3 regions of the Pseudoalteromonas sp. OFAV1 genome follow, and region 1 is predicted to be linked to each of the others. Evidence: predicted binding sites of a transcription regulator. Region 1 holds the regulator's gene; each other region holds the start of a gene.

The links. Region 1 encodes sigma-54, which starts transcription at its own class of promoters, with help from an activator protein. Its sites were predicted from a motif close to GTTGGCACGNNNNTNGNNT; they were not measured.
Region 2: L1267_RS02020 (formate/nitrite transporter family protein) is a predicted target of sigma-54. The motif match lies at 1,877-1,895, and genes of this name have one in related genera.
Region 3: L1267_RS14630 (EF-hand domain-containing protein) is a predicted target of sigma-54. The motif match lies at 2,430-2,448, and genes of this name have one in related genera.

Annotation. Positions count from the first base shown of each region.
Region 1 covers NZ_JAKGBG010000008.1:36,338-46,867, forward strand. Annotated here, with positions in the region: gene L1267_RS06570 (bifunctional diguanylate cyclase/phosphodiesterase) at 1-2,193, shown strand, start outside; gene L1267_RS06575 (YgiQ family radical SAM protein) at 2,315-4,492, shown strand; gene mgtE (magnesium transporter) at 4,528-5,886, opposite strand; gene L1267_RS06585 (HPr family phosphocarrier protein) at 6,098-6,370, opposite strand; gene rapZ (RNase adapter RapZ) at 6,382-7,227, opposite strand; gene ptsN (PTS IIA-like nitrogen regulatory protein PtsN) at 7,228-7,680, opposite strand; gene hpf (ribosome hibernation promoting factor) at 7,684-7,971, opposite strand; gene L1267_RS06605 (RNA polymerase factor sigma-54) at 7,998-9,494, opposite strand; gene lptB (LPS export ABC transporter ATP-binding protein) at 9,612-10,337, opposite strand; gene lptA (lipopolysaccharide transport periplasmic protein LptA) at 10,334-10,530, opposite strand, start outside.
Region 2 covers NZ_JAKGBG010000002.1:196,619-207,148, forward strand. Annotated here, with positions in the region: gene L1267_RS02015 (nitrate- and nitrite sensing domain-containing protein) at 257-1,546, opposite strand; gene L1267_RS02020 (formate/nitrite transporter family protein) at 2,065-2,916, shown strand; gene L1267_RS02025 (bifunctional protein-serine/threonine kinase/phosphatase) at 2,929-4,677, shown strand; gene L1267_RS02030 (DUF3500 domain-containing protein) at 4,878-6,086, shown strand; gene L1267_RS23720 (HupE/UreJ family protein) at 6,183-7,235, shown strand; gene L1267_RS02040 (alpha/beta hydrolase family protein) at 7,278-8,288, opposite strand; gene L1267_RS02045 (LysR family transcriptional regulator) at 8,359-9,207, opposite strand; gene L1267_RS02050 (FMN-dependent NADH-azoreductase) at 9,327-9,989, shown strand; gene L1267_RS02055 (GyrI-like domain-containing protein) at 10,060-10,518, opposite strand.
Region 3 covers NZ_JAKGBG010000026.1:47,249-57,778, reverse strand. Annotated here, with positions in the region: gene L1267_RS14645 (sigma 54-interacting transcriptional regulator) at 1-181, opposite strand, end outside; gene L1267_RS14640 (hypothetical protein) at 184-711, opposite strand; gene L1267_RS14635 (HAMP domain-containing sensor histidine kinase) at 713-2,170, opposite strand; gene L1267_RS14630 (EF-hand domain-containing protein) at 2,482-2,709, shown strand; gene L1267_RS14625 (hypothetical protein) at 2,719-2,946, shown strand; gene L1267_RS14620 (EF-hand domain-containing protein) at 3,198-3,431, shown strand; gene L1267_RS14615 (EF-hand domain-containing protein) at 3,436-3,669, shown strand; gene L1267_RS14610 (amidohydrolase) at 3,762-5,402, shown strand; gene L1267_RS14605 (uroporphyrinogen decarboxylase) at 5,399-5,635, opposite strand; gene L1267_RS14600 (Crp/Fnr family transcriptional regulator) at 5,904-6,560, shown strand; gene L1267_RS14595 (phosphoribosyltransferase) at 6,588-7,154, opposite strand; gene pepB (aminopeptidase PepB) at 7,357-8,652, opposite strand; gene sfsA (DNA/RNA nuclease SfsA) at 8,802-9,521, shown strand; gene dksA (RNA polymerase-binding protein DksA) at 9,762-10,205, shown strand; gene gluQRS (tRNA glutamyl-Q(34) synthetase GluQRS) at 10,231-10,530, shown strand, end outside.

The DNA.
Region 1 (10,530 bases):
ACATCAGACAGTAATGACTTTTTATTTAACGACCAAGATGATGAGCAGCTTCTCGAAGAAACTGTATCTGATTTTTGGGATGTATTAATAGTCGATGATGATCCTGAAATACATTCTGTCACTAAGCTAGCTTTATCTGGGGTTGAGTTTTGGGATAAAGGCTTGCGATTCCATCATGCCTACTCTGGTGCAGAAGCGCTCGAATTACTTAAAAAAGACCATTCTATTTCTGTTATTTTACTTGATGTTGTGATGGAGTCAGATGATGCTGGCTTACAAGTTGTGAAGCAGGTCAGGGAATGCCTAAAAAATCATAATATTCGTATTATTCTTCGTACTGGTCAGCCTGGGTATGCCCCTGAAGAAAAAGTAATCCGCGAGTACGATATTAATGATTACAAAACTAAAACTGAGCTGACTCGTAGTAAATTGATTACTTCACTGGTAACAGCTATCCGTTCTTATGAACAAGTTTGCCAGCTCGAATTTCAAAGCCGCGCATTAAACAATATTCTACTCGCCTCGAAGGCTATTTTAGGCTTTACCTATATCAAAGCTTTTACCATGGCTGTATTAAAGCAGCTTTCGTTTATTTTAGATTGTGAGCCTCACGGCTTACTGTGTGGTTCGATTGAAGATGACGATCGGGTTTTTGTTTTGGGCGGTGGCGCTGAATACAACGATGTAATTGGTCAGCGAATTGAGCAGCTTGATAATGGTCGTATCATTTTACAAGTGAAAAACTGCTTAGCACAAGGTGAGCATCAACATACTGAGCTTGACAGTACCTATCTACTAAAAAGTAAAAATCGCCAAGCCGCGATTTACTTAGAAACTAATCAAACGCCAAGCCCGTCGCAGTTACAATTTGCCGAGATCTTTTTAACCAATGTAAGTGTTGGTCTTGATAATGTGCGCTTGTTTAACCGTTTATGTGATGCAGCGTATAAAGATATTTTAACAGGTCTTCCTAATCGTAATGATTTTATCAACAAAGTAGAGCGCTTTTATCAGCCCGGTAAAACAGACTATGTTTTTTTATTGATTGATGTTGCCCATTTCTCTGATATCAATAATGGTTTAGGGCAAGAAATTGGTAATTTGCTTTTAAATGCTATTGTTGAAAGGCTGCAACAAGAGTATCCAAAAGCCGAGCTACTTTCTCGAATAGGTGCTGATGTGTTTGGTTTGATATTACCAAAACAGCGTTATGACCTTGAGCAGTTACGCGAACATCTTAGTTTACCTTTTACTGCTGGCGAACATATTTTACCTATCAATTTTAAGATTGGCTTGTGCCTTCAAGGTGACTTTCAGAAAGCGGGTATTGAAACACTAAAATTGGCATATATAGCTTTGAACCAAGCTAAAAAGAATTCCTCTGAAATGGTCGTCACGTATACTCCAGAAATGGAAGAGCAGATGGCATGGCGCTTAGGGATTATTAGGCAGCTTCGTCAAGACTTTGAACAACGTAAACTTGAAGTGTGGTTCCAGCCGCAACTAGATTTGAATACATTAGAGATCATTGGCTGTGAAGCATTGCTACGTTGGCCGTCAGGGAATGGCCAATATATTTCCCCAGCTATATTTGTTCCCTTGGCTGAAGATGCAGGTTTAATTGTTGAAATAGGGCAATGGGTACTAGAACAAGCATGTTTACAACAAAAGCGTCTTGAACAGCTTGGCTTTAACATTAGTGTTGCTGTAAACGTTTCAGTGCCACAGTTTAAAGTGAAAGGTTATGCGCAGCAGGTTAAAGACACTCTAATAAAATATGAAGTTAAGCCACAGTTTATAGAGCTTGAAGTAACCGAAAGTGTGGTAATGGATGAGCTGAGCAATGTTATTACCACTCTTGAGGAGTTAAAAGGATTTGGCATTGAAATTGCGATTGATGACTTTGGTACAGGCTTCTCATCGTTGAGTTATTTGCAAAAACTGCCGTTAGATAGACTCAAAATCGACAGAGCATTTATAAAAGACCTACCAGGTAAGGGGTGTGAGGCTATCGCTGCGTTAATTATTTCTTTGGGTGCAAGATTAGGTCTAAAAACAATTGCAGAGGGTGTTGAAACACAAGCACAAGCCGATTATTTACTTGAGCTTGGTTGTGATGAAGTACAAGGATTTATGTACGCTAAGCCTATGCCTGAGAACGAGCTAATCACATATTTACAAGCCAAACATTAATTAGCTTAGCTCTTGACCCTAGTTACTTGCAGCGCCCTTCAATGTGAAGGGCGTTTTGTTTTCTATAATAATCCATAAGAGTGGGGTATAATTCGCCCCTTTTGTTAGCAGAGTACACTTTATGAGCGCATTAAAAGCCGAGCGAGGCCTGTTTTCTTACCCTAAGTATTGGGCTGAATGCTATGGCACGGCGCCATTTTTACCAACCACCCGTGCAGAGATGGATGCATTAGGCTGGGATAGTTGCGATGTGATTATCGTCAGTGGCGATGCCTATGTTGATCACCCAAGTTTTGGTATGGCTGTAATTGGCCGAATGCTTGAGTCGCAGGGGTTTCGCGTTGGTATTATTGCTCAGCCTGATTGGAACTCAAAAGATGCCTTTATGGCGTTAGGTAAGCCTAACTTATTTTTTGGTGTGACTGCGGGCAATATGGACTCGATGATCAACCGCTATACTGCTGAAAAGCGTATGCGCCATGATGATGCATACACGCCGGGTAACATAGGTGGTAAACGTCCTGATCGTGCTGTGGTTGTGTATAGTCAACGCTGTCGTGAAGCTTATAAAGATGTGCCGTTAATTATTGGTGGTATTGAGGCGAGTTTACGTCGTATTGCGCACTATGATTACTGGCAAGAAAAAGTACGCCGAAGTGTTTTGTTTGATGCCAAAGCTGACATTCTAATTTACGGTAATGCCGAGCGTCCGCTTGTTGAAGTTGCGCACCGAATTGCTGGTGGTGAGTCGGTTGATACCATTCAAGATATTCGTGGTACCGCGGTTATTCGAAAAGAGCCTTTGCCGGGCTGGCGTGGCAGTGACTCTACGGCTATCGATAAAATCGGTAAGATTGATCCAATTCCAAACCCGTATGGTGCAGATGATGTCGGTTGTAGTAAGTCTGAGTTTAAACAAGCGGGTATTGATTTAAGCGCAGAGGCTGCCAAGCCAATCACTATTCAGCCTGCGCGTCCTAAGCCATGGGAAAAGACCTACGTTAAGTTACCAGCGTATGAGCAAGTGAGTGTAAATAAACCGCTTTATGCCCATGCGTCGCGTATTTTGCACCAAGAAACAAACCCAGGTTGTGCACGTGCCTTGTTTCAACGCCATGGCGACCGTTCGATTTGGGTGAACCCGCCTGCATTTCCGCTTGAAACTGAAGAAATGGATGGCGTATTTGGTTTGCCATATCAGCGTATTCCGCACCCAAGCTATGGCGATGAAAAAATTCCTGCCTATGAAATGATTAAAACCTCGGTGAATATTATGCGCGGGTGCTTTGGTGGTTGTTCTTTCTGTTCGATTACAGAACATGAAGGACGCATTATTCAAAGCCGTTCAGAGCAATCAATTATTGATGAAATTGAGCAAATTCGTGACAAAGTACCGGGCTTCACAGGGGTAATTTCTGACTTAGGTGGCCCAACAGCGAATATGTATAAATTGCGCTGTAAGAGCAAAAAGGCCGAGAGCACGTGCCGACGTTTATCATGTGTTTATCCTGATATCTGTAAGCATATGGACACCGATCACACCCCAACGATTGAGCTTTATAAAAAAGCCCGTGATGTGAAAGGCGTGAAGAAAATCTTAATTGCGTCAGGCGTACGCTATGACTTAGCAGTGGAAGATCCACGCTATGTAAAAGAGCTGGTTACTCATCACGTAGGCGGGTACTTAAAAATTGCCCCTGAGCATACCGAGGATGGCCCACTATCTAAGATGATGAAGCCGGGTATGGGTGCTTACGATAAGTTTAAAGAGCTATTTGATAAATACTCAAAAGAAGCCGGTAAGAAACAGTATTTGATCCCGTATTTTATTTCTGCACATCCAGGAACGAAAGACGAAGACATGGTTAACATGGCGCTATGGTTAAAGGCCAATGACTTTAAGCTTGATCAGGTACAAAATTTTTACCCGTCGCCAATGGCCAATGCAACGACAATTTATCATACCGAGATGAACTCGTTACGTAATATTAAAAACAATACTGAACAAGTGCCTGTGCCAAAAGGGGCACGTCAGCGTCGCTTGCATAAAGCTATTTTACGTTATCATGATCCTGCTGGCTGGCCGATGATCCGCGAAGCTCTTAGAAAAATGGGCAAAGCGAATCTAATCGGTAAAGGGCCAAACTGTTTGGTGCCTGAAGAGAGTCGCAACGAAAAAGCGGCAAACAGTAAAGGTGGTAAAGGCCGTGCGGCACTTACACGCCACACTGGTTTTAGCCAATTTAAAAAGGCCAATACCAAACCTAGAGTAGGTAAAAATAAGCAGCGCGCAAAGTAAAAGATATAAATGGCCCTTAAAGGGCCGTTTTTATATTAGATCAATAACCAGGTTGCGGTGCCTAAAAAGGCAAAAATACCAACAATATCGGTGACGGTTGTCAGTACCACACTGCCTGCTAGGGCTGGGTCAATTTTCATTTTCTTAAGAATTAACGGAATACTCGCACCCGCGATACCAGCGGCAACAAGATTCATAAACATCGCAAACGCTAAGACCGCACCGAGCTTAAAGTCCCATTGCCATAGGGCAACCACACCAGCAATCAATATCGACCAAATAACACCATTCAGTGCGCCTATCGCCAGTTCCTTAAGTAATAAGAAGCGTTGGTTTGTTTGGTTGATATGGCCAACCGCTATACCACGAATAACCAGTGTTAATGTTTGGCTACCTGCAACACCACCCATTGAAGGTACGATACCATTTAGTACCGCCAAAATAGGCAAGATTGCTAAGGTGTTTTCAAAAAAGCTTGCCACAATTGCTGCTAGCAATGCGGTTAATAAGTTAACTCCCAGCCAAATAGAGCGACGCTGCGAACTTTTGAGTACTGGCGCAAAGGTATCTTCTTCGTCGTCAAGACCAGCAAGGCTTAACATGCTGTGTTCAGCATCTTCACGGATGACGTCAACGATATCATCGATGGTAATACGACCAAGCAAGTGAGCGTTATCATCAACAACAGGGGCTGAAATCCAGTTATGACGCTCGAACAATTGCGCTACATCACTTTCATCCATTGAGATTAGGATTGACTCACACTCTTCATCCATTAAATCACGAACAATTTTATCCGATGAGTTGGTCAGTAATGTGGTTAACGAGAGCGCGCCTAAAAAGCAGTTATGTTTATCAACAACGTATAAGTCATCTGTACCTTCTGGTAGTTCACCACGCAAGCGTAAATAGCGCAGGACTACATCTAAGGTAACATCTGGACGAATTGTTACCGTATCGCTGTTCATCAGGGCACCGGCTGAACGCTCTTGGTACGACAGTGCCTGCGTTGCCCTTTCTCTATCTTGCGAGTCCATTGCACTGACTACGTCTTGATAAACGGTGTCAGGAAGGCTACGAAGAACTTCACCTAAGTCATCGTCGTCCATGTCTTCGGTTGCAGCAGCAATGTGCTCAGGCTCCATCTGAGCAATAATACCTAAACGTACGTCTTCTGAGAGTTCTTCTAAAACATCACCACGCACATCTGGGTCTACCAACTGCCATAGCATGCGACGAATTTTATGGGGAGATGACTCTAATAATAAAGCGGTATCACACGGAGCTGTTTTAGCGAGCATGCCTCGCACCTGAACAAATTGTCCACTATTGAGTGACTTGGTCACTTGTTTAAGTTGTTGTAGTGGGTAGTCTTGTTCAAAGGCTTCTGGCATTGGCGTCCTTACAACTGAAAATAGATTAATACAGATTCTGCAAATACAGCATAGTTGCTAAGTGGTGTATTTGCAGGATATCTTCACACTGCGATAAAATTATTAAGTGCTTTGTATTTTTAAGGTGTGAACGATATAAAAGTAGGATATTTAAAGAGAATTATAAATACCTGAACTAAGTTTAACTTAAACGGTTAAGCCTTAGCAAACGCTATTCTTGTTCATGAAAGCGTTGTGCAATTAATTCTCCAATTGCGTTCAGTGCAGCCTCTGCATCTGGGCCTTCACATACCACACGCACTTCTTTACCTTGGCTACTTTCAAGTAACATTAAGGCTAAAACACTATCACCTTCAGCTTCTTTATCGTCTTGATAAAGCATAATTTTAGCATCAAATTGCAAAGCAAGTTGTGCTAAAACAGTGGCTGCTCGTGCGTGCAAGCCAAGCTTATTTTGAATTAAAAACGTGTCTTCTGCGTGCATCTGGCATCCAATTAAATATCTTGCTCGCGATGGCGGATTTTTACGTTCGCATGCGTTTTTGAAAAGCTATCACCAATGGTCTGCGCTAAATATACCGAGCGATGTTGCCCGCCAGTACAGCCAATTGCGATAGTAAGATAGCTTCGATTGTTACGCTCAAGGTGAGGTAACCATGTTTGCACAAATGTTTGAATTTGCCATGTAAATTTTTGCACTATGCTATGACTTGCAAGGTAATCTTTTACTGGTTGATCTAAGCCTGTGAGTGGCTTTAGATCTGGCTCCCAATGTGGATTTGGTAAAAAACGTGCATCAAATACGTAATCGGCTTCTTTAGGAATACCATGTTTAAAGCCAAACGACATAAAGGTGATAATCAGCTTTTTATCTTTTTTACCTAAGATCTTTTCACGAATAGATTCAGCTAACTGATGAACACTCAGGTCGGTGGTATCAATCATAAAATCAGCGCGCGTGATCAGTACATCCAGTAATACTCTTTCTTGCTTAATTGCTAAATCGAGTGGCAGCGAGTCAATCGATAGAGGATGTAAGCGTCGCGTTTCAGAAAAGCGTTTGATCAGAGTTTGGTCATCACTGTCTAAATAGAACAGTGTTGGGTTTGCGAAACCTGGCAGGTATTCAAGAATATCATTAAACTCTTGCTGCTCTTTCGGTAAGTTACGCACATCTATGCTGACTGCTATTTTGTCATAGTTGTCTGAAACGCTACGAACAAGCGAAGGTAATAAGTTGACTGGGATATTATCAACACAGTAGTAACCCAAGTCTTCAAGTACACGTAAAGCGACCGATTTACCTGAGCCTGAGCGACCGCTGATGATAATTAATTCCATTTATGCCTCTGCTGATATGACCTGAAACAGTTCGTGGTCTGTTTTGGCGCTACGTAACTGTTTACAAAACTCCTTATCTTTTAGTCTATCAGCAATTGTCGATAAGGTCTTTAGGTGAAGTTGGCTGTCTCCATCTGGTACGATGAGTGCAACGAAAATATCCACAGGTCGGTTATCAATTGCGTCAAAATTGATTGGGGATTCACTCACTATGACAAATGCCTGTGGTTGCTCTGCACCACTCATGCGGCCATGTGGAATAGCAATGCCACGACCAATACCTGTACTGCCTAATTTTTCTCTATTGAGTAAGGCATCAAGGACGTCTTGTTGAGATAAATGAGGAAGCTGCTGGTGAGCCAGCTCGCTGATATATTCAAGGATTCTTTTTTTGCTATTAAAAAGGACCGCAGCTTTGCTGCAGTCCTGGTTAGTAAGTGAACTAAGTTTCATAATTTAGTGTCGAGCTAATTTCTCTTTGTGTTTAATGACTTGACGATCTAGTTTATCGATTAGCGAGTCAATGGCTGCATACATATCTTGGTGTGCAGTTGAGGCAAAGAGCTCGCCTCCATTTACATGTAAAGTTGCTTCTGCTTTTTGGCTTAATTTTTCTACATCTAGAATGACATGTACATTATTAATGTGGTCAAAATGCCTTTCTAGTTTTGCAAACTTGCTGTTTACATAGTCTCTTAATGAATCAGTGATTTCTACATGACGACCAGTTAAATTTAGTTGCATAAGCATTTTCCTTCTATGTAAAACGTCTAAATCAAACTCTTACGCTGATTAGACGGAGGTATCGCTAGAGACTCTCGATATTTTGCAATTGTGCGTCTAGCTACTTTAATTCCTTGCTCAGCCAATATATCTGCAATTTTACTATCACTCAATGGTTTAGCTGAGTTTTCTGCAGCGATAAGCTTTTTGATCAAAGCGCGAATTGCTGTTGATGAACACTCACCACCGTTTTCTGTGCTGACATGGCTTGAGAAGAAATATTTCAACTCAAAAATCCCGCGAGGGGTGTGCATGTATTTTTGTGTTGTAACACGTGAAATTGTCGATTCATGCATTTCGACCATTTCTGCGACATCGTTCAGCACCATTGGTTTCATGGCTTCTGGGCCATGTTCAAAAAATGCTTGTTGTTGCTGTACGATACAATTGGTCACTTTTAAAAGTGTATCGTTACGGCTCTCTAAGCTTTTAATAAACCATTTAGCTTCTTGTAAATGAGAGCGAATAAACTGGCTATCGCTGCTCGATTTTACTGAGCGTGACATAGCTGCATATTGGCTATTCACTCTAATTTTTGGCATACAATCTGGGTTTAGTTCAACGACCCAACGACCTTTAACTTTTTTAACCGATACATCGGGTATAACGTACTCAGACTCTTCGCGAACTATGCTGTCTGCTGGCTTAGGGTTTAAGCTGTGGATCAGCGTCATTACTTCTTTTAGTTCGCTTTCTTTAAGCTTAGTCTTTTTCATCAAAGTGCGATAGTCGCGACTTGCTAATAATTCAATATGCTCAGATAAAACCATTTTAGTTTCAGCTAAATACGGCGTACTCGCATCGAATTGGCGAAGCTGGATACATAAGCACTCTTGTAAGCTACGGGCACCAATCCCTACTGGATCAAACAACTGTATTCTCTTTAAGACCGCTTCGACTTCATCTAGTTCGATTTCTTCTTCATCATTATTTTGATTAAAACTTTCGACTATGTCTTCGCAGCTAACAGTTAAAATACCTGAGTCATCAATTGCCTCTACGATGGCGACAGCGATCGCTTCATCGGTTGGGCTAAATGGTGTGAGTTGTAATTGCCACATAAGGTATTCATGGAGGGTTTCAGTCGATGCACCTTGATAAATTGACTCATCTTCTGGCATTGGACCTGATGATGTTGATGGGGCAGCACTCATGTACTCATCCCATGTCACATCCATGGCTAAATCGTCACTAACGGTGTCTTTGTTAAGGGCATCGCTGCTTTCTTGTTCGTACTCACTCGGCGCTTCTTCGGCCGATGCACTTAGCTGAGTATCATCAGATTCAGCTTTTTGCTCGTTCTTACCAATGTTTTCATCGTTGTAATCTGCTTCTTCCACTTCAAGCAGAGGGTTACTATCAAGTGCTTCTTGAATTTCTTGCTGGAGATCCAATGTACTAAGCTGCAGCAAGCGAATTGCTTGTTGCAGTTGTGGAGTCATTGTAAGTTGCTGGCCCATGCGCAGCTGTAATGATTGCCTCATGTATCCCTAACAATCCTTTTATGTGTTATCGACACCTGTGCAGTCACAGGTAAATTTATATCGATTTATTGTCATTGTTATTTAGTTTAGCAGATGCGCTAGATGGTGGCTTATTGGTTATAGCCTGAATTGCTCACCTAGATACACATCGCGTACGGTTTGGTCAGCTAAAACATGCTCAGGTGTTCCTGATGCAATTAGCTCCCCATGAGAAACAATGTAGGCTTTTTCACAAACATCAAGGGTTTCTCTAACATTATGGTCAGTGATTAATACACCAATACCACGATTTTTTAAGTGTTCAATAATTTTCTTTATATCTAACACTGAAATAGGATCAACACCAGCAAAAGGCTCATCTAACAAGATAAATTTAGGATTTGCGGCTAATGCCCTAGCAATTTCTACGCGACGACGCTCGCCCCCAGATAAAGCCATACCTTGACTATCACGAATATGCTGAATACTAAATTCATCAAGTAAGTTGTTGAGTGTTTCTTCTCGGCCTTGTTTATTTAAATCTTTACGCGTTTCTAAAATAGCCATTAGGTTTTGATAAACCGTTAACTTTCTAAAAATAGATGACTCTTGTGGTAGGTAACCAATCCCTAAACGTGCTCGGCTATGCATTGGCAAAAGTGTAATATCATTATCATCAATGCTGATCTTGCCTTTATCGCTAGGTACTAAGCCAACAATCATATAGAAAGTGGTGGTTTTGCCTGCGCCATTTGGGCCAAGCAAACCAACGATACTGCCCGCTTCAACCTCAAGACCCACATTTTTGACAACTTGGCGGCCTTTATAACTTTTTGCTAAAAGCTCTGCTTTTAATGTGCTCATGGTTGGCCTTTATCGTCTTGTTTGTTGTCAACAGGCACTAAGATTGTGTGTACACGGTCTGTTGAGTTTTCGTCTTTTTCTGCGCTAATTAGTTGTTGTGCCATATCATAAGTAATGCTTTTCGCTGTTACTTTTTGGCCTGCTTGAGTCACTTCGGCTTCGCCATTTAAAGTTAAGAAGCGCTTGGCTACGT
Region 2 (10,530 bases), on a different contig from region 1:
ACAAGGCCATTAATTTCGCTCCCTTCGGTCGCCGGACGCTCGCAAGCTCGCACCGTTTATGGCGGCGTTACCACCGTCCGCTTTTGGCATAGAGTCGTCTGTCGAATCTAACTCATTTCTGTCCAAAAACGAGTTTGAACTACCCCTTTGTTCGTTCTTTGGCTTTAGTTAATTTGCTTATCTAAATGGTTAAGTTAATTAATAGCATCTGAGGATAATTAAACGCTTGCTATCTTTTTAGTGCGACTATTTGTTGCTAAGCTTTTGAAACTTTGGCAACAATGCTGTTTGCAACGTCTATTAATGATTGGTTTTGTGACATTGCCGCTTTTTGGAGCAGTTGATGTGCTTGATGCTCACCCACATTAGAGCTTTGCATTAATAACATTTTTGCTCTGCCTATCACCTTTTGCTCATGCAATGCGCGTTTTACATTTTCTAGTTCTGCACTCATTTGGTTAATATGGTTTGCTTGCTCACAAATTAAATCGTAAAACGATTTATGTACAGACTGAACATCATGTTGCTGCTCATCAGCATTTATTTCTACGCCATGCAGCCCTGAGAAGCGACGATCAAAGAGCATGTTAAAACCCGGGTCAGTTGCATTGTCATCGCTGATTTTTTCCATCAATAGGTTGTGATTAGATATTTTCGCTTCAGCTTCTTTAATCCTTACTTGAACTTGCTCCATTAGCCTAGTGGTCAGCATAGTTTCGATATTTTGAAGGGCATCTATTCGTTTAGTTGCAACTTCATACCAGACTTCACCAAGCTCGGGTGTGTAACTATTTGAGGGAAGATCAGACACCGCTTTGAACATAGCTCTGAGTTTATTAATGTCATTAGTTAGTTCAGAGAGTTGTATCGCTTGCCAGGCTGCTTGTTCTTGGCTAACCGAAAACTCTAAAAACCGCTCAAATACGTCGTGTTGTGCGCTTTCAAGTTCATGCATTTTCGATAATATATTAGGCTCGTGTTTTTGTTGCGAAAACCCAATGGCTCCTAAAGCACGCTCCTGCCCTGCAAGCTCTTTACCTTGAATGAAGTTAAACAGTGCAACTAAAAGTTTGGTTATTGACGCATCACTTGATACATCGGCGGCTTCAAAAATTAGATTTATTATTTTTCCGATTAATCGGCAATAGGCATCGGTCGATTTAAGTGGTGTAACCTGTAGTTTCTGAATCTGCTTTCTTAATTTTGGTAATTGCTCAAGCCCTTGAGAAGCTAAAGTAATTGACGTTAATAGTCTTGTTTGGGTGTGAATTGAATCACTATTTAAGAACTTTGAAATAAGTAAATCGAGCAGTTGCTCCTCTGCCTCTGAGCTATTCTTAAATTGCACAGGTAAATTTGTTTTATAGGCGACACCTTTTGACCCTAGATAAACATTCGTTGTTCCGCGCTCTCTTTGCAGCTGATGGATCATCTGTGTCGCAGCTATAACTATTTTACAGTTTGAAGCTAACGCCTTTAGGCTATTCAGCTCGGCATATTTTGCTGCGAGTAAAAAGCGTTTGGTACAGGTTGAAGATGTCGGCATAGGTTCTTATTACTAATATTGAATAGATACCATCAAGCAATTATTATTCCCTAAAAATTAATAGTCATTTTTAAGCAAGGTAAAATCAGTTTTGCTCGAATATTATCTGCGTTGTGCCACTGTAAATGGGGTTTACAGAAATTTTTAACAAAAGCGAAATCATGATTTATTGCTCAAATTAGTTCTGCCCTTTTTTATTAGTTCGGGGTTTCGCCCCAAAGTGATGCGTGCAATGCGCCAAAGTAAAGCAAATGTTAATTTTTGATTTGGTGAAAGCAAAAGTGAAAAAGTTAAACTATTGAAAGGATTTAGTTTTATTTTTTGGTTATTTTTGGCATATAACTTGTTTAATAAATTATGAACAGTTGAATAGGCTGTGACAATTGGAAATGCAAAGGACAATGGCGTCCGCAACCTGCTCTTAAAAGTAAGAGTCGGTGCGGGCGTTTTTTTTTGCCTGAAAGATGGTCATTTTAACTGTGAAACAGATTAAAGATTAACAATGAAAGGTGAATAACATGGCTTATTTATTACCAAGTGACTTCGTTACAAAAATGGTGGATGCGGGCGAATCAAAAATATATATGTCCACGCGAGATACGCTAATTCGTGCTTATATGGCTGGAGCTATTTTAGCCTTAGCTGCTGTATTTGCGATCACAGTTGCAGTGCAAACCGGTGTATTTCTGCTCGGCGCGGTACTGTTCCCTGTAGGCTTTTGTATGCTTTATTTAATGGGGTTTGATCTATTAACCGGTGTGTTCATGTTAACACCATTAGCTTGGCTTGCTCGTCGGCCAGGCGTTACTTGGCCACAAATTTTGCGAAACTGGGGATTAGTTTTTGTTGGCAACTTTGCTGGCGCTCTGACTGTTGCTGTCATGATGGCGTTTGTATTTACCATGGGCTTTAATACCGATGGTGGGGCTATTGCAGCTAAGGTTGCTAGTATCGGTGAAGCGCGTACATTAGGTTATGCTAAATACGGTTTTGAAGGATGGATGACCATTTTCATCCGTGGCATGCTATGTAACTGGATGGTATCTATGGGTGTTGTGGGTGCTATGGTGTCAACACATGTTAGCGGTAAAGTGATTGCTATGTGGATGCCTATTATGCTGTTCTTTTTTATGGCGTTTGAACATTCGGTTGTAAACATGTTTTTGTTCCCATTTAGCTTGATCATGGGTGGTGATTTCTCTGTTGTTGATTATTTAATTTGGAATGAAATTCCAACTGCGCTTGGAAACTTGGTAGGTGGTCTAGCATTTACTGGGCTTACTTTGTACACAACGCACTATCGTACAAAACCAAAGCGCAAGTTAGCGACAACTGCAGCACCTATTGGTGACAATGTAATTGCTAAGTAATTAATGCAATCAATGTACAAAAACAACAAAGACGCATTAACTATGACAGCCGATGTAATAGCAGGGTTTTATACATCTCGCGGGAACAAAGCGGTTAATCAGGATAGTGTTAAATGCACTATCCCCGCATTAACAGAGTCTCGCTCAAAAGGGGCTGTAGCTGCTGTTGCAGACGGCATAAGTAGCAGCCAAGTCAGTCAGCATGCAAGTGACTTGGCTGTGATGCTTTTCTGTGATGAATATTTACGTACCAGTGATGTATGGTCTGCAGCCAGAGCTGGCACAAAAGTACTTGAAGTGATTAACCTTCAATTACTGGCAAAAACCCAACATAGCCAATATCAAGATAACTTTGATCAAGGGTTTGTCTGCACTTTCGCAGGGGTAATTTTAGCCAATAAGAAAGCCAATTTATTTAATTGTGGCGATTCAAGTATATTCAGAATTAGAAACAGTAAGATTTGCCATTTTAGCCAACAGCATCGCGCAGCTGATGAATATGGGCAGCAATATTTAAGTAATGCATTGGGTATACGTTCAAACTTACAGTTAGATGTTCAGCAAATCGACCTAGTCATAGGTGATTGCTTTATTTTGGCTACGGATGGTATTACTGAGTTTGTATCAACTGAGCAATTATTGGGCTTATTTGCCAATTGTGAGAGTGAACAGCAATTGCAACATGCATGTCAAAAGGCTGCTGAACTTGCTTTGGCTAACGCAAGCGATGACAACCTGAGTATTGTCGCGATTAAACAACGTGCCGCCGATCCCAGAGAAACGGTTGAATACACTTCTGATGGTTTTTTACCTTTGCCTGATGCCTTGAGTGTCGGTGATGTCGTTGATAATTTTAAACTTATTAATCAGCTTCACAAAAGCGACAGAAGTTCTTTATTTGAAGTTCACAACACGATCACTGGTGCCACTGCGGTGATGAAAGTTCCCTCTTTATCCTTGCAAACTGAGCTGTATTACTTAGATGAGCTAGCAAAAGAAGAGTGGTTAATTGCCAAAGTTGACCACCCTCGCGTTGTTAAAAGAGGGCACTCTGAGACTACACGGCATGTCTTTTACACACTGACAGAGCGAGTGCAAGGAATAACGTTAAGGCAATGGTTAAACGATAATGGTAATGCAAATTTACAGCAAGTAAGAGCATGGCTAACGCAACTTGTCTCAGCGTTAGGCGCATTGCATAGCAAAGGTATTTTGCATCAAGATATTCGGCCCGAAAATATCATGATTGATCAACACGACAATTTAACCTTATTGGATTTAGGCTCAGCCAGTTTACATGGTCAGCAATTTAGTAAAAGTGATGATGTTTTGCACATACCGGGCGACATGTTATATAGCGCACCAGAATACTTTTTGGGGTATTGGCCCGAACTGAGCAGTGATATGTTTGCATTAGCTGTGATGACTTATCATGCACTCAGCGGAACCTATCCTTATGATACTTCAGTTGCTAAAGTGTCTAATCTGAAAGAGCTACATCGACTCCAATATAAATCTTTGCTGCATAATAATTTACAGATCCCAGTATGGGTTGATGCCGCAATCAACAAAGCCTGTAAACCTGATATGCAAAAACGCTATCTAAGTTTATCTGAGTTTTTGTTTGATATGCATAACCCAAATCCAGCATATAATAGAAAGCTGCCACTACTTGAACGTAATCCCGTGCTCTTTTGGCAACTTGTTTCTGCTGTCTTAGCGCTGTTGTTAATTATAAATTGGGTGAGTAGCTCAGAGTGATAAAGCTAAGCAGATAACCGAAATTGCTGATGACGTATACCTAATTTTAAAGTGCGAAGTTACTTTTTGACCTTCACTAAATAGGCTTGTTTCGTGAATAAAATTCCATAATTCATTTGGTGATCTACATATTTTCTACACTTTTCAACCTTGCCTCTATGGTAATTTTTTAAGCAATAATTCATGTAGGGAATTTGGTTATGAAATTAAGTAAAAAGGTATGGCAATCACTGGCAGTGCTTGCGTTATTGGCAAACTTAGCGGCCTGTGGTGACAGTGACTCATCGTCGTCATCAGATACAGATTCATCGACTAGCGATAGCAGTGGTACTGATAACAGCGGTACTGACAACAGTGGCTCTTCAAGTAGCTCAGGTTCAATTAGTGTCAGTGACTTCAGCGATATCAGTCTAGGTGACTGTGAGCTCGATACCAGCCTAGAGTCACTCGTGTGTGCTGCAAATGCATTAATCGACACATTAGATGAAGATGAACTTGCTGATTTACAGCTTGATTATTCAGACTCTGAAGCAAGGACTGTGTGGTCAAACTTACCGACGGGCAATGTAAGTCGTAATGGTATTGAACTTGGGGCATTAGACGATGAATCACTTGAAGCAGCGATGATGGTTGCGAAAGCGGCGCTGAGTGATGATGGCTACCAAGATTTCTTAGGTGTTATTGCTGCGGATGACTATTTGAATGAGCTAGGTGGTGGTTCTGCTTACTCATCTGGTAAATATTATCTAGCGTTTTTTGGCGACCCAGATGTGAGCGGCGACTGGATGTTGCAGTTAGGTGGTCACCACTTAGCTTATAACATTACTTACTTAAATGGCGATGGTTACCCTGTGCCAAACCATATTGGTACTGAACCTAAAGTCAGCTTTGAACTAGACTCGGCAAGCTATGCCCCGCTTGCGGATGAAGGTGATGCCCTCGTTGCTATGTTTGATTCGTTAAGTGAATCTGAGCTTGCTGAGGCTTACTTAAGCGGTGAAAGCTATTCAGATGTATTAGTAGGCCCAGATAACGGGAGTGGTACGTTACCAACTGATTACCCTACAGGGGATAATCGCAAAGGGATCCTTGTTTCAAGTTTAACGCAGGATCAACAAGCACTGGTTACCGCAGCAATCGAGCAGTGGATCAACGACTACCCTGAAGAAGTGGTTGAAAACTTAACGCTAAGCTATGTAACGAGTTCTGCTTATGCAGATACCTACATTGCCTGGGCTGGCACTGAATCGGCTGGTGTTGATGTGGATGTTGCCGGGACTTATATGCGTATTGATGGCCCTAACCTTTGGATTGAGGTGGCGTGTCAAAATGGGATTATTATCAGTGATGAAACTCACTACCATACAATGTTCAGGGATAAGAGCTGGGATTATGGTAATAATTTATAAGCCATGAAAGCAGTAATTAATCTCCTATTTGGGCTGACCTTTTTGGTCAGCCTCTTCTGTACCAAAGCCTTTGCCCATTCTGCTTCAACGAGTTCTGTGTTTATTGATACGCATAAACCACAGATTGAACTCGAAATTTATTTACCCCTCGATCAATTACGTTTAGCTGATGAAAGCCTATTTCCTTCACAAAGTGATGACCTAAAGCAGGTTAATTTCTCGGCTTTACAAGACTACATGCAAACACATGTAAGTATCACAACACAAAATTCTCAGCCGTTAACAGCACAAAAGGTTGATGATTTTGCTATCCATGAATTTGATAACGTACTGTTTATGGTAATGAAGATGCAATTTATCAAACCAGATAATTTTGATACCAGTGGTTTTTCTTTGCATTACAATGCCATTTTACACCGAGTTGTTACTCACAAAATTTATGTTTCGTATCGCAACGATATGCATGAAGTACTTAAAGCAAGTCAAGACATAGCAACCATAGGGCTGATCCGCTATCAGCGCGAAACCTTATTTATAGAGCCTGAAAAAATCACTGCATGGTCTCAGTTTAAGCTGATGTTTGTAAATGGTATGAGCCATATTGCAGCCGGTATAGATCACTTGCTATTTTTACTTTGTTTAATTTTGCCCGCTCCTCTAGTTAGTGCCAATAAGCGCTGGCAATCAGTGGCACCTGTGCGCCAATGTGTTATGTCGGTAGCTAAAATTGTCACCTTCTTTACACTCGGACACTCATTAACGCTAGCCCTGACGACGCTTGGGTATATTTCATTTCCTGCAAAGCCAATTGAGATTTTGGTTGCGGCGTCTATTTTAGTTTCGGCGTTAAATGCAATTAGGCCGATTTTTTCGCAGTCAGCTATGTGGATAGCATTTATTTTTGGGCTTATCCATGGTCAAGCATTCGCGATTGAAATGAGCCATATGGGGTTTGATACTCAGGCCATTATCGTCGCATTGGTGGCATTTAATCTGGGTATTGAAACTGTGCAGTTGCTGATCGTTATTTGCGTTGTACCCGTGCTAGCAATGCTTGCCAGAACTTATTTTTATAGTGCTATTCGAATTACATTATCTGTGCTGGCAATGGCGGCTGCGAGCTATTGGATTATCGAGCGAAGTGTGTAATGAAAAGGGCCTTGTTTGGCCCTTTTTAGTTTCAAAACAAAGTTACAAATAGCTGTTAAACCAATCAACTAGCTCTGTTTCCAGTTGTTCTTTATGGTTCATTAAAAAGTGGTTGTCACCGTCATACACCACGAGTTTATGGGGTATATGATGCGCTTCTAGCGCTTTGGCAAATTGAATTGAGTTCTCGACCGATACTCGTTTATCGTCACTGCCATGAATAAGTAATATGGGCACTTTAGGCGATAGCTTATCAACCCAGTTCATAACAGAGCGTGCTTCAAGCTCTGCTTGTTTGTTCTCTTTATAATTGGGGATACGACGCACATACACGTTTTTTTCCATGTTAGGTCTAAACGTAAGCTCTTTGACTAAATCGGTCGGCCCCGCAATGGTTGCAATGGCTTTAATCTTGTTGGTGTGTTGCATCGCAAGGTGGGTTTGCATGCCGCCTCGGCTCGCTCCTAGCATGCCAATACGGTTTTCATCTGCACTTGCTATGTGCGTAATAAAATCAATAAGCGCAAGTACGTCATTAACATCTTTGCCACCAAACTCATCTAAATCATCATTTTTAGTTAATGTACCGCGGTATTGGCTGCCGATAACCACAAAGCCTTGCTCCGCTAAAGGAAATAAATTGCGCATCATTGCAGCAAAATAAACATTGCCAAAATTACCGTTACCGCCGCGGTTATAAATTATTACTGGGAGCTTATTCTTGGTGACTTTAGGTTTGATGATATATCCAAGCACCTCAACATTATCGACCTGATATTTAAAAATATGGCAGGTTAAATTCGCTTTAAAGTTATCGAACATACTTCGTGGAAAGATTTCTTCAAAGGCTTTTATGCGCTTTAAGTATGCTTCTTCGTTTTTAGCTTTGCGTTTATTCTTTTGCGCTATAAATTGGTGCCACGAATCATAGTCAGCAAAGATGCCTGTGAAGCAGTCTGTTTCTTTTGTGACGCGTTCATTGTCGATAATTTTCGCTGCGCTAGTAGAAAAAACAGCGAGAGATAAGCAGGTAGATAAGAGTAATTTATACACAACAACATCCTTATTGGTGACTAAAAGTTACAAAACCACAGTAACTTAAATGATGGTTATTTGTACATCATTAATTCAGTAACCGCTCAAGCCATTCAATCACAACGTTATGTGTTGCTGTTTCGAAGCGAGATTTTTCGGGAATGTAGTAACACAGTTTTGATTCAACATCTTGGCTATTAAACGATGTTAGTAACCCTGCATCTAGGTAAGGTTGCACTAAGGTTTTTGAGCAAAAAACCACGCCTTTATTGGCGAGCACCTGATTTATACCAAACAGTTCTTGATCGAATGTGTTTACCTTGAAACATGAATCACTTAGGTTATTTACTTTGAGCCATTGCATTAATGGTGGGGCTGGTAGGGCATTATTTTTCCATTGGCTGGTGTATAAAGTAACCTGCTTATCAAGCCAAGGGGCGCTTTGTTGCGCGTTTGCCGCAAACATATCAAAGCGCTCATATTTGATGATATCTGCTTTGTTTACTTCCTCACTATTTCCTAGCCTAACAGGCAAGGTATGCAGTTGCTTATCTAAAGTTTCACTGGTTGATATATCAAGCTGTAAATGCGGTTTTTCGTTATTTAGCTCTTCTAAAGCGGGTATTAATCTTAGGGCTGCTAGAGATGATGTTGTGGTGATGCGTACTTGGTTATGTGCTTGGCTCAATTGTTCAATTGCCGCAAAAATAAGCTTAAAGCCGCTAGTTGTGTTTTGGCTTAGGTACTCGCCTGATGCAGTTAAGGTAATCTTTCTCACTTCGCGATGAAATAAATCAGTATTCAAGCGACTTTCTAGATTAGCAATGTGGTGCGATACCGCTGTAGGCGTAATCGCAAGTTCAGCGGCGGCTGCTTTAAAGCTACCTAATCGTGCAGCTGACTCAAAGGCTTTTAAAGCTTGTAATGATATATGCATAGTTGAACCCGTCTAAATTTATAGATGAGTATAACTTACTTATAGTGAATTATAACTCGTTTGTTAAATGGCCCTCATTTAATGATGATACCAACACATTAACTAATGAGGTATTTACTATGACTACTCTGCTACACATTGATGCTAGTGTGCGTTCAGCTAAAAATGCAAATCCTAACCACGACTCAATCTCTAAAAATATTGCTAAGCAATTTGTAAATCATTTACAGCAAAACAATGCTATAGCTGAGTATATTTACCGTGATGTTGGGATTAATCCACCTTCATTTATTAACCAATCCTGGATTGCTGCTGTGTTTACGCCAGCCAACAAGTTAACGCTAGAGCAAAAAGAAGTACTGGCCGAATCTGATGAATTGATAAATGAGTTGGTTAAGGCTGACACCATAGTGATATCAACGCCTATGTATAACTATGGCATGCCTGCGCAATTAAAAGCATGGTTTGATCAAATCGTTAGGATCAATAAAACGTTTGATTTTGACTTGCAGCGGGGGGATTTCCCTTTGCAACCCCTGTTAACTGGTAAACGTTTGCTGGTTATTACCTCAACGGGTGAGTTTGGCTTTGAGGCCGGTGGTATACGCGAGAGTATGAGCCACTTAGTGCCGCACATTAAAACCTTGAGTAAGTATTTAGGGGTTCAGTATATTGATGAAATAGCCTGTGAGTATCAAGAATTTAACGACCAAAGACACCAACGGTCTTTGACTAATGCTTATGCTAAAGCAGAACAATTAGCGCTGAGATACGCCAATTAAGCAAACAACAAAGCCGCAATAAGCGGCTTTATTTTGTAATGGGGCTTTACACTAAAAATAGTGTTTAGTGTTATTCAACCGAAATGAATACTTCAACTTCTTCACTGCTTTTATAAAACTCAAAGTCAGTTTTATATGCTCGAATATGCGGGCACTGTTCATTACTAAAGTACTGCCAAACTTGACCCCAAACATCGATAACGGTTTGTGGCATTGCACCTTTGCCGCTAAAGTGAAGGTAGTTACCTGTGGCGAGTGTCGTTTGTTCTATCTCTGGCAAAGTGACTTGCAGGTCAGTACAGGCAAATACATCAAACTCCCCTGTGACATCTGATTCATAATGAGTGTACACGCCATAAACTTGGCTAGATGGCGCTAATTTGGGCGCTATGTCTGTGTAAAACTGCTGCCATAAGCCTGCAATTTTGGCACCTTCGCCACTCAATTCGTTTATATTGCTAGTGCGAACTTTGAGGCCAAATAAGGTCGTAGGGTTGTCGATATTGATGTGTGTTACTTGCTGATCCATTGCATTTATCCT
Region 3 (10,530 bases), on a different contig from region 1:
CCATTCTTAAGTCGGTGATCACCGCATCATAGGTTTGATTTTTTAACGCTTGTAACGCCTCAATACCACTTTCGACTGTGCTTACCTGATAGCCTTTAGATTCAATCCGAATAGCCAGTAATTTTAATAAGCTGGCATCATCATCAACTAATAAAACCCGTGGTTTTGTTTCTTCACTCATGATTACTGCTCCTTGGTTTCTTCACGTAGCAGAAGTTGTTGTTCGATAGTCGCAAGCGACGACAAGGTTTTTTCCATTTCATCACTTAGCGCTTGCTTTGCTTGTTTTGCTGCTAAGCTTTGCTGTAAATGTTGCTTTTGCAACCAAAGATACTGCTTTATATCGTCAGGCCAGTAATAGGCGTGATCGCTTTTTTCAAGTTGAGCAAGTGCTTTTTCAGGTTCTGTAGCACTTAACAAACACATTGATTTAAAAAGGCTTTTCAATTCATTCTCACCGACAAAATTTAGCTTTGACGTACTAGCTTTATAACCACCACACTGTGCTGCATGCCAAGCAATCACAGTACTTGCTGGCGGGTAGTTTGGCTCGCTTTTCGGGCGCGGTTTAGGATTAGGTTTTCCTTGCGATGCGACCTGATTATTTTCTGTCTTCACCTCTGCTACGGGCTTCTTTTGCGTTAATGTACAGCCCGTGATAAGCATCGAGCATGCAATGAGGATAAAACTGGCTTTATGTGCTAAGCCCATGTCAGTTAACTCCTTGGGTTAATTGAATTGGTAATTCGGCGGTAAAAACACACCCTTGAGGTTCGTTATCTGTAATAGAGAGTTTGCCATTTAATTGCTCTACGGTTTCTTTAACAATTGTGAGACCTAAGCCACTGCCCATCTCGCTCTGCTGTTTTGCATTTTTGCCTTGATAAAACGCACCAAATACCGCGGCCTTTTCGGAATCATCAATTCCATGTCCTTGATCAATAACACTGATAATAAGTTTGCCATGTTTGAAATTCGCTTTAATCGTGACACAGCCTTGTTCAGGCGAAAACTTGATTGCATTAGAAGTGAGTTGGATCAAGATCATTTCTAGTAACTCAATTGAAATATAAAGTGCTTTTTTAGGCAGCTCATCAACCCATAACAGTGATTGTTCACGTGCAACTAGACGATGTTCAAAGTGACGCTCAATCTTATCTTTTATGGCGGCAAAACTAAGCTCAGTCACTGTCTCTTTACTAGTACGAATCGCATTATAACTAAGTAAACTTTCTATCATTGCTCTAAGTCGCACCATGCTTTGGGTGATTAGCTCAAGGACTGCTTTTTGTTCATCATTAATAGGGCCAACAATTTCATCTGTTAATAGATCAGTTCCTTCAACCATTGAAGCAAGTGGGGTCTTTAACTCATGAGTTACATGACGTAAAAATGTATCTTTTTGCTGCTCAAGCATATGTAGCTGCGCTTGAACCCATTCAAGTTTGTTGCCAAGTTCAACTAACTCAGACGAGCCTCGGACATTTATTTTTTGCTGCCAATGGCCTTGACCTAGCTTATCAATCACGCTCGTTAGCTCTCGTAGACGACCACTGATCCGCCATAAAAACCCTCCGCCTACGAGTAGAGTCAAAGGAATAAGTGCTACTAACCAGTTAATAAAAGATGTTTGCAATGCTTTTAATTGCTGCTGGTTTTTAGTTATACGTAATTCGTTTTGCTCTCTAAGCCAATTGGTTTGCTCACTAATTAACTTACTTGCGGGGGCAAATAACTCACCATCTTGCTTTTGTTCAAATAAAAGATGCTGCTGTGCAAATTGCAGTACCTCAGCTAATTGACGCCACTGCAAAATATAATCAGCCGTAGGACTTAAAAAGATCAGTTCATCAATACGCTGAATTGATGAACTCCACTTATTTTCAATTAATGTATCTAAAGATTCACTCTTGAGTACCCAATTTTGCCGCGTTGCTCTTTCAAGGCTATTTAAGTCTTGCTTTAAATTGTTAAATACCTTAGTGATTTCATCATTATCACCCACAATTTCTTGCGTAACAGCCAGCTGTTTATTCAGTGCGTTTAAAAACAAAATCACCACTAAACACAATGGTAATAAGGAAAGTAAAATACTACATACAAACTGACCAATTAGGCTTGGTCGCCAGCTTAAACACTGTTTGCACTTAATTACTATGCTACTTTGCATACTTACCCTCATAAGAAACGCTGGCATTCATTATTCGTGAATGAACTTAGACACTCGCTGAATCCGAACTGAAAAAAGACAACTTACTGCCTAAATCAGGCGCAACGTTGCTATTTTGCAACAACACAACCAATTGAAAATTAAGATAAAAAAATAAAAACCAATAATTACGTTGCAAAAAAGACACATTACTCTGTAACTATTTCGTACCCAATAACAGCAAAATAACATAAATCATTGATAAAAAAGAAGAATAAAAGTTGGCACTGTTATTGTATTAGCACTTACAAATAAGTTTATTAGGACAGCAAATGAAAACGAGGACCTACACACTAGCCGTGCTGTTGAGTGTAATTTCAATGAGCAGTAATGCATTTGATTTAAAAGATACATTCAATGAATTAGATAAAGATAGCAATGGTTTTTTGAGTGATGCTGAAGCATCTGAAGACGCTTTATTACATGGAAACTTCACTCAAATTGATAGCAATCAAGATGGTCAAATTTCATTTGCAGAGTTTAAATCATTTATTAATTAGGAGTGTGTGATGAAACAACTTTTTGCAGCATTCTCGTTGATGTTTTTAGTTATCAGTGCCACCGTTTTAGCATCGCAAATGGATGTGCGTTTTGCGAAATTTGATACCAATGCCGATGGCGAAATTTCATTAACAGAAGCAACCAAACACGATAACTTACTTAAGCAATTTGCCGATCTGGATGAAAACGGCGATCAAGTTCTGTCTGAACAAGAGTTTGAGAAATTCAAACCTTAACGGCTTAAAGTGCTTGCCATAATCCCAGAGGGAATGTGTAAACGGATTTAAATTTTGGGACTTAAATTATGGCAAGCACTTTTACCAAAGCGTGTTGACCTTTGTGGATTAAAATTTGTTCACTCTGGGGACGATTCAATCGTGGCGCGAGATTTGTAACCTAGTGGGCTAAGTAAAAATCGAGCAACAAAGAGTTAATCGCCCCTAGGAAGAACCCGAAGGGCAGCGCGCCCTAATAAAGGAGAGTAATTATGAGAATTTTCTGGCTTGCTTCATGTACCTTAATTACTATAAGCTTCAACAGCTTAGCATTGGATGTAAAACAGCGCTTTGATCACCTAGATAAAGATAAAAACGGCTTTTTATCTTTGGAAGAACTTTCATCTCAACCGCATTTAAAAAAGCATATGGCGCAGTGGGATGAAAATAAAGATCAACAAATATCGCTTCTTGAATTTAAACACTACTTAACAAATAAGAGTTAAAGCAATGTCAAAATTAACCTTTGCCAGCCTCGCAATGTGTTGCGTATTTAGTACAATCAGTGTCGCTGCAGATAGTATTGGTGAAAAATTTAAACAACTAGACCGTAATGAAGATGGCTTCTTGAGCCGCTCAGAATCTGCTCGAGATCCAGCTTTATGGTCTCGGTTTAGTAATTACGATAATAATAAAGATAACAAGCTATCTCTCTCAGAATACAAGGCTTATGCCAGTAAATAGCCGTTATTTTTAGTCGAAATTTTCTTCTGTGAGTTGCAGTTTACTGCAACTCTGATACTGTTTTCATACATTAAAAAAATAATTAAAAGATTATGAAACTTATCATCAGCCTACTGGCAACAGCTTCACTGAGTTGTTTTGCCAACACCACAGTTATCTACAATGTAAATGGTTATACACCAACCTACCAAGGTGAAACCCAACACTTTTCAGCACTGGTTTTTAAAGACGGTAAAGTCGTAAAAACTGGCGATGACTCAATTAAAAAAAGCTTCCCTGACGCTACCACTATTGATGGCAAACAAGCCACTCTTTTACCTGGTTTAGTCGATGCTCATGGTCATGTGATTGGTTTAGGTAATAATCTGTCTCAACTTGATGTCAGAAATACCCGTTCAGCAGATGAGGTTGGCAAAATGCTGGCTGAATTTGCTAAAGATAAACAAGGCTGGATCATTGGCCGCGGCTGGAACCAAGAACAATGGCCCGGCGGACAGTTTCCAACCGCTGCTGATTTAGACAAATATGTAAAAGATAAACCCGTGGTACTTTCTCGGGTTGACGGCCATGCGGTCTGGGTTAACTCAAAAGCAATAGAATTAGCTGGGATATCTGCAGCCACCGATTCACCTGCTGGGGGAGAAATCATCAAACTGACTTCAGGTGAGCCATCAGGCGTATTTATTGATAAAGCCGAAACGCTTATTACAAAGCATGTACCAAAAGTAAGCCATGCCAGCATTAATACAGCATTAGACAATGCTGGTGAGCATTTACTAAGTTTGGGGATCACCTCAACCCATGATGCTGGTATCGATTATGATACATGGCAAGTATATAAGCAGCGTTCTGAGCAAAATACCCTGCCAGTTAGAATCGTCGCCATGCTTAGTGCCGCCGATCCTAAGCTAGAAGCCATGCTTAAAGCTGGTCGTTATAAAGATATGAACGACATGCTGTCTATTCGCAGTGTCAAAGTATACGCTGACGGTGCCTTGGGTAGTCGGGGTGCCGCTCTAATCGAAGAGTATGCAGATCGTAAAAATCATCATGGCTTAATGCTTGAAACCCAAGAGAAACTTGAACAATTATTTAACCTGAGTTTTGCTCATGGCTTTAGTGCGAACACCCACGCCATTGGTGATAAAGCCAACCATGTAGTGTTAGATGCTTACGAAAATGTGTTTAAAAAATCAGGAGGCATTTTACTGCGTAACCGCATTGAACATGCACAAATTGTTGCCCCTGATGACATTCCTCGCTTTAAGACACTAAAAATTATTCCATCAATGCAACCCGTTCATGCAACCTCTGATATGCATATGGCTGAGCAGCGTTTAACTGAGAAACAACTTGAAGGGGCTTACGCTTGGAAAACCTTTTTAGCGCAAGGTTCAGTAATTGCAGCGGGTTCTGATTTTCCTGTAGAGCTTGCCGACCCATTTGATGGTTTATATTCAGCCATTACACGAATGGATCACAATCAACAGCCTGAAGGCGGCTGGCGTCCTCAAGAATTATTATCTCGCGATGAAGCGCTGCGTGCTTTTACTTTAGGTGGTGCTTATGCCGCACATCAAGAGTTTAAAGTTGGTAGCTTAGAGCAAGGCAAATGGGCTGACTTTATTATGATTGATAAAGACTATTACAAGGTGCCTGTATCAGAAATTCACGATATTAGCGTTACTCAAACTTGGATTGCAGGCGAGCTTAAATATAAAAAAGAGGATTAAGGGTTTTTAGCGTCAGTTTTTTGCTGACGCTTTAACTTTATGATGTGGTAAATATTTACAAATGCCAGTAAGCCATTGGTGAAGGCCACCGGAACGGCACCAATTGCAAGACCATAAAAGGTAAAAGCAATACAGCCTGCTAGGTTGAACCAGCGGAGCTTTACCACATCACTCATCGTCAAAGAAGCAACTAACAGTGCAGATGCTAAATAGCCTAAATATTCCCAACTCAATTGTTCTCTCCTAGGCTTTAGGTTAGCATTGGGGCTTGTCATTTTTTTTGACGCACTCAGTGCTACTTTGACAATAAATAAAAAAGCTAACCTACTAAAAACCTTGTAAAGCTTAAGAAATCATCTTAGCTTTAAAATCATTACACGGGAAATGAAGGTATCAGTAACGTGTATCACCTTACTAGTAAGTTAGCATAAATTCTTTGAATCTTAATGCTAGCGTCATTAAGATGTAATAAATAGGACAATTGTCCGAAGAGCGGCGTTAATGTTTCAATATCATTTTTCAAGCTACCTTGTTGACCAGCTACTGACATTTGCAGGCAGTAGTTTTCAGCAAGCTAAAAAAGAAGTGCTTATTCACCAAGATCAACCACTCAGTAAACTTGTTTTAGTGAGAAGTGGCACTGTATCGTTTAGCTATGATGTGGGTAATGGCCGTCGCCTTTTATTAGGTCAACTTGATTGCAACAACACCCTGATTGGTGAAATTGAAGCGCTCAATAACTTACCCTGTATTTACACAGTAACTTGCTTTAGTGATGTCAGTTATAACTTAATAGAACTAAAGCACTGGCGTTCACTACTGTTAGAAAAGCCTGAACTGAGCTTATATACAGCGCAAACTATTGCTGCAAAATTCCAAGAAAATCAAAAAATAAATTTAGATAAATTACTTTTACCACTTAGCTATAACATAGCTAAAGATTGTTTACTGAGAGCAGAAAATAACAATCCCACTCTGCTGCGTGCATATCCAACGGTTAATGCAGAAGCTGAGCGCTTTGCCACAACTGAAAGAGCTTATAGACGTGTAGTAACAGAACTTGTTGAAAAAGGCTTAGTACAACGCAGTAATCAAGGCCTGCAAGTTGTTGATATTGAAAAACTGAGTGATTATGTAGAGAGTTTTTCGCAGTTATGACAGCATAACTGCGAAGAAATACTTGGATTACTTTTCTAACAAAATATCGTGGATATTTTTTAAATCAGACTTACCTTCAATAATCTCATCCGGTGTTAATCCTGACAGCTCATGCGGGAATACTAGCCATTCATCAGACTCATGAATGTAATAATCAGGTACCATATCTACCTTTGAGTTCTTAGGCTTGTAGTAAGGACATGCAACGCGAATATCACGTGGTAAGTTCAAACGCATTAGCTCAGAAAGCTTTTCTTTCAATGCAAAAATACTGCGGCCAGAATCAAACACGTCATCAACGATTAATAATGAGTTGTCTGCATTGGCATTTTCAATGATGTAATGCAAACCGTGAACTTTGATTTCTTTTGATTGTTGGTTAATACCGTAATACGAAGAAGTACGAACCGCGATGTGATCAGTCTCAATGCCTTTGTAATCGTAATATTCTTGAACTGCGATACCGATTGGTGCGCCACCACGCCAAATACCAATGATGAAATCAGGACGGAAACCATCTTTATAAACTTGTGCCGCAACACGAAATGAATCTTCAAGAAGCTGCTGCGCTGTGATATAGCACTTATCTGACATAAATAGAGACCCCAGTGTGAATGATCATTCAAGTGTAGCTAATTTAATAAAAACTAACCACAGGATGAGAAAATGTGGGGCGGGATTTTATACTAATTTACTCAAAAAAGCTTGTATCAGTTTGTAAAATTACTCTTTAGATCAAAAAAGCGCCTTAACTTTAGGTAAAGTTAAGGCGCTTAATTAGCTACAAGGAAATTACTTATGCTTTTTCTAGTAACGTTCTTGCAACGGTACGCATACCTTGTGTTGTAGCGCCTGCAGCCCACTCGCTTGTGCTACCCATGTTAAATGCTGCAGCAAGGTCAATGTGCACCCAACCTTTGCCTTCATTTGGCACAAAGCGTGATAAGAAACCAGCCGCGTTAGAAGCACCACCGAAGCCCCCCCCTTTTTGAGGACGGCTATTTGCTGTATCTGCATATGGTGATGGGCAGTTTTGTTGATGCCACTTTTCAAGAGGTAGAGGCCAAGCCGCTTCCATTTCTTGCTCTGCAAATTCCTGTACGTCACGTACTAGCTCTTTATCAAGACCAAACAGTGCGTTGTACTCTTGACCAACAGCAACAAGTGCAGCGCCTGTTAGCGTTGCTGCATCAATAATTAATGGCGCGCCAGACTCACCCGCAGCCATTAAGCCATCAGCTAGTACTAAACGGCCTTCAGCGTCAGTATTAACGATTTCAACTGTGGTGCCATTTTTGTAAGTTAAGATATCACCAAGTTTGTAGGCATGACCTGAAATAAGGTTTTCTGCACAACATAAGAACAATTTAATACGCTTGTTGATACCACGGCTGATAGCAAGCGCTAAGCCTGCTGTTACTGTTGCAGCACCACCCATATCGCACTTCATGCCTAGCATGCCTTCACTTGGTTTGATTGAATAACCACCTGAGTCAAACGTAATACCTTTGCCCACTAAAGCTGCTGCAACTGGCGCATTTTCATCACCCGTTGGATTATAATCTAGTGCTAATAAAACTGGCGGACGCTCACTACCACGACCAACTGCATGGATACCAATCCATTGCTGCTCCAACAACGCATCGCCTTTGATGATTTGATAGCTTACATGCTCAGGCGCTAACGACTGAATAAACTCAGCCGCTTTACCAGCTAGGCTTTCAGGGAAGATATCATCGGCTGTGCCGTTGATCATTTGGCGAGCCCATGTAGCCGCTTGCTTTAATGAAGCTAGCTCTTTGCTGTCTGTTTTTGCGTTCTCAACAAATTCAATCGCATCTAAATTCTTTGGTGAAACGAAACCTTGGTAAAAGGCCCACTGTGTTTCTGTGCACCAAACGTCACCCACTAACGCGATGTTTTTTAAACCTTGATTAGCTAACGTGCGTGCTGCTTTTTGAACACTTTTAAGTGTATCATGCTCAGTTAAATGAACAGTTGCGCCTTGTTCAGTAAAAGAAAGAGTGGCTTTTTCGCCCCAATGTGCGGCAGCACTGTGCTCGCTAAGTTGAACTAAAAATTTTTCTGACATGTTAGAATACTCTTTGCGCTAGAAATTGTCGCTCGAGTTTACTACAGCACGCGTCAGTTCCCAACTGCTTGCGATAAATAGCCAATATCGACGTGGTTCAGTCCATGTATTGAATTACATACAAAAATTAAAAGCGATCCAATAACGCCATGAAATTTACGCCACCATTACAATCTGCCACTTTACTCAAGCGCTATAAGCGCTTCTTAGCTGATTTAAAAACGCCTTGTGGTCACGAGTTTACCGCTCACTGCGCTAACACTGGTAAAATGACTGGTTGTGCAGAACCCGGCTTTAACGCTTATTACTCAACGAGTGACAACACTAAACGTAAGTATCCCCACTCTTTACAATTAACTGAAAACACGTTTAATCAGCTTATCTGTGTCAATACCGCTATTGCCAATCAAGTTGTCCACGAGGCAGTGCAAAATGGGGTGATTAAAGAGCTTGCTGACTATCAAACCCTAAACTCAGAAGTAAAGTACGGCCAAGAAAATAGTCGTATCGATTTTTTATTAACAGATGAACACAAACCCCACTGCTACGTAGAAGTAAAATCAGTGACATTGCTTTCGCAAGCAGAACCAGAATCTGGACAAGGTTATTTTCCGGATGCAAAAACGGAGCGAGGCCAAAAACATCTTCGAGAGTTAATAGAGATGGCGCAGCAAGGGTATCGTGCAGTGCTATTTTTTGCCGTTTTACATGAAGGTATCAACCAAGTAAGTGCGGCTGCACATATCGATCCTAAATACGCTCAGCTTTTAACAGATGCAATAGAAAATGGTGTTGAAGTCATTGCTTACAAAGCAAAAATTTCTGCTGAAGAAATTAAACTGCAAGAAAAATGTGATTTTCTGAGCTAACCAACTCTTTTACTAAAATGACAATAAAAAACACGATTTAAGTTGTATTATTTTTTTTTGCCTATATAACTTAGCAAATTTATTAAAATTATGAGTAGTGGCTCTACTCATGGCAATTTATGCAATCAGGGGTCGAGGCATATAAATTAAGCTAAAATAAATTTGCCTCAATCTAATGATTCTGCTATTTATAGCCGCCGGCTAACGCTGGGCAAAATATTAAGGATTTAGGAGAAAGTTATGCCAGACCAAAAAAGACTAGGGTTATTGGCTCAGGCCGGGTTGGAACCATACCAAGAACAGCCAGGTGAAGAGTATATGAATGAAGCACAACGTGCTCATTTCAAAAAAATTTTAGAAGCTTGGCGTAATGATTTACGTAACGAAGTTGACCGCACTAAATCGCATATGCAAGACGAGGCAGCTAACTTTCCAGATCCAGTAGACCGTGCAGCACAAGAAGAAGAATTCTCATTAGAACTTCGTACTCGTGACCGTGAACGTAAACTGATCAAAAAGATTGAAAAAACGATTCAACTAATCAAAGAAGATGACTTTGGTTTTTGTGAATCATGTGGTATCGAAATTGGTATCCGCCGCTTAGAAGCGCGTCCTACAGCAGACTTATGTGTTGACTGTAAAACGCTTGCGGAAATTAAAGAAAAACAATCTGGACGCGGTTAATTACACCCATTTGCTTAATTAGCCCATGCCTACCACAGCCGTTAATACGCAAAAGCGTGAATATCGTGGCCGCTTTGCGCCATCCCCTTCGGGGCCATTGCACTTTGGTTCACTTATAGCGGCTGTGGGGAGCTTCCTTGATGCAAAAGCCAATCAAGGAAAATGGTTAGTACGCATTGAAGATATCGACACAACGCGTGTTGTAAATGGTGCTAGCGACGACATATTACACACCCTAGAGGCTTACGGCCTGCACTGGGATGAAAGCGTAATCTACCAAACCCAACGTCATGAACAGTACCAAGCTATTGTTGATGAACTCATT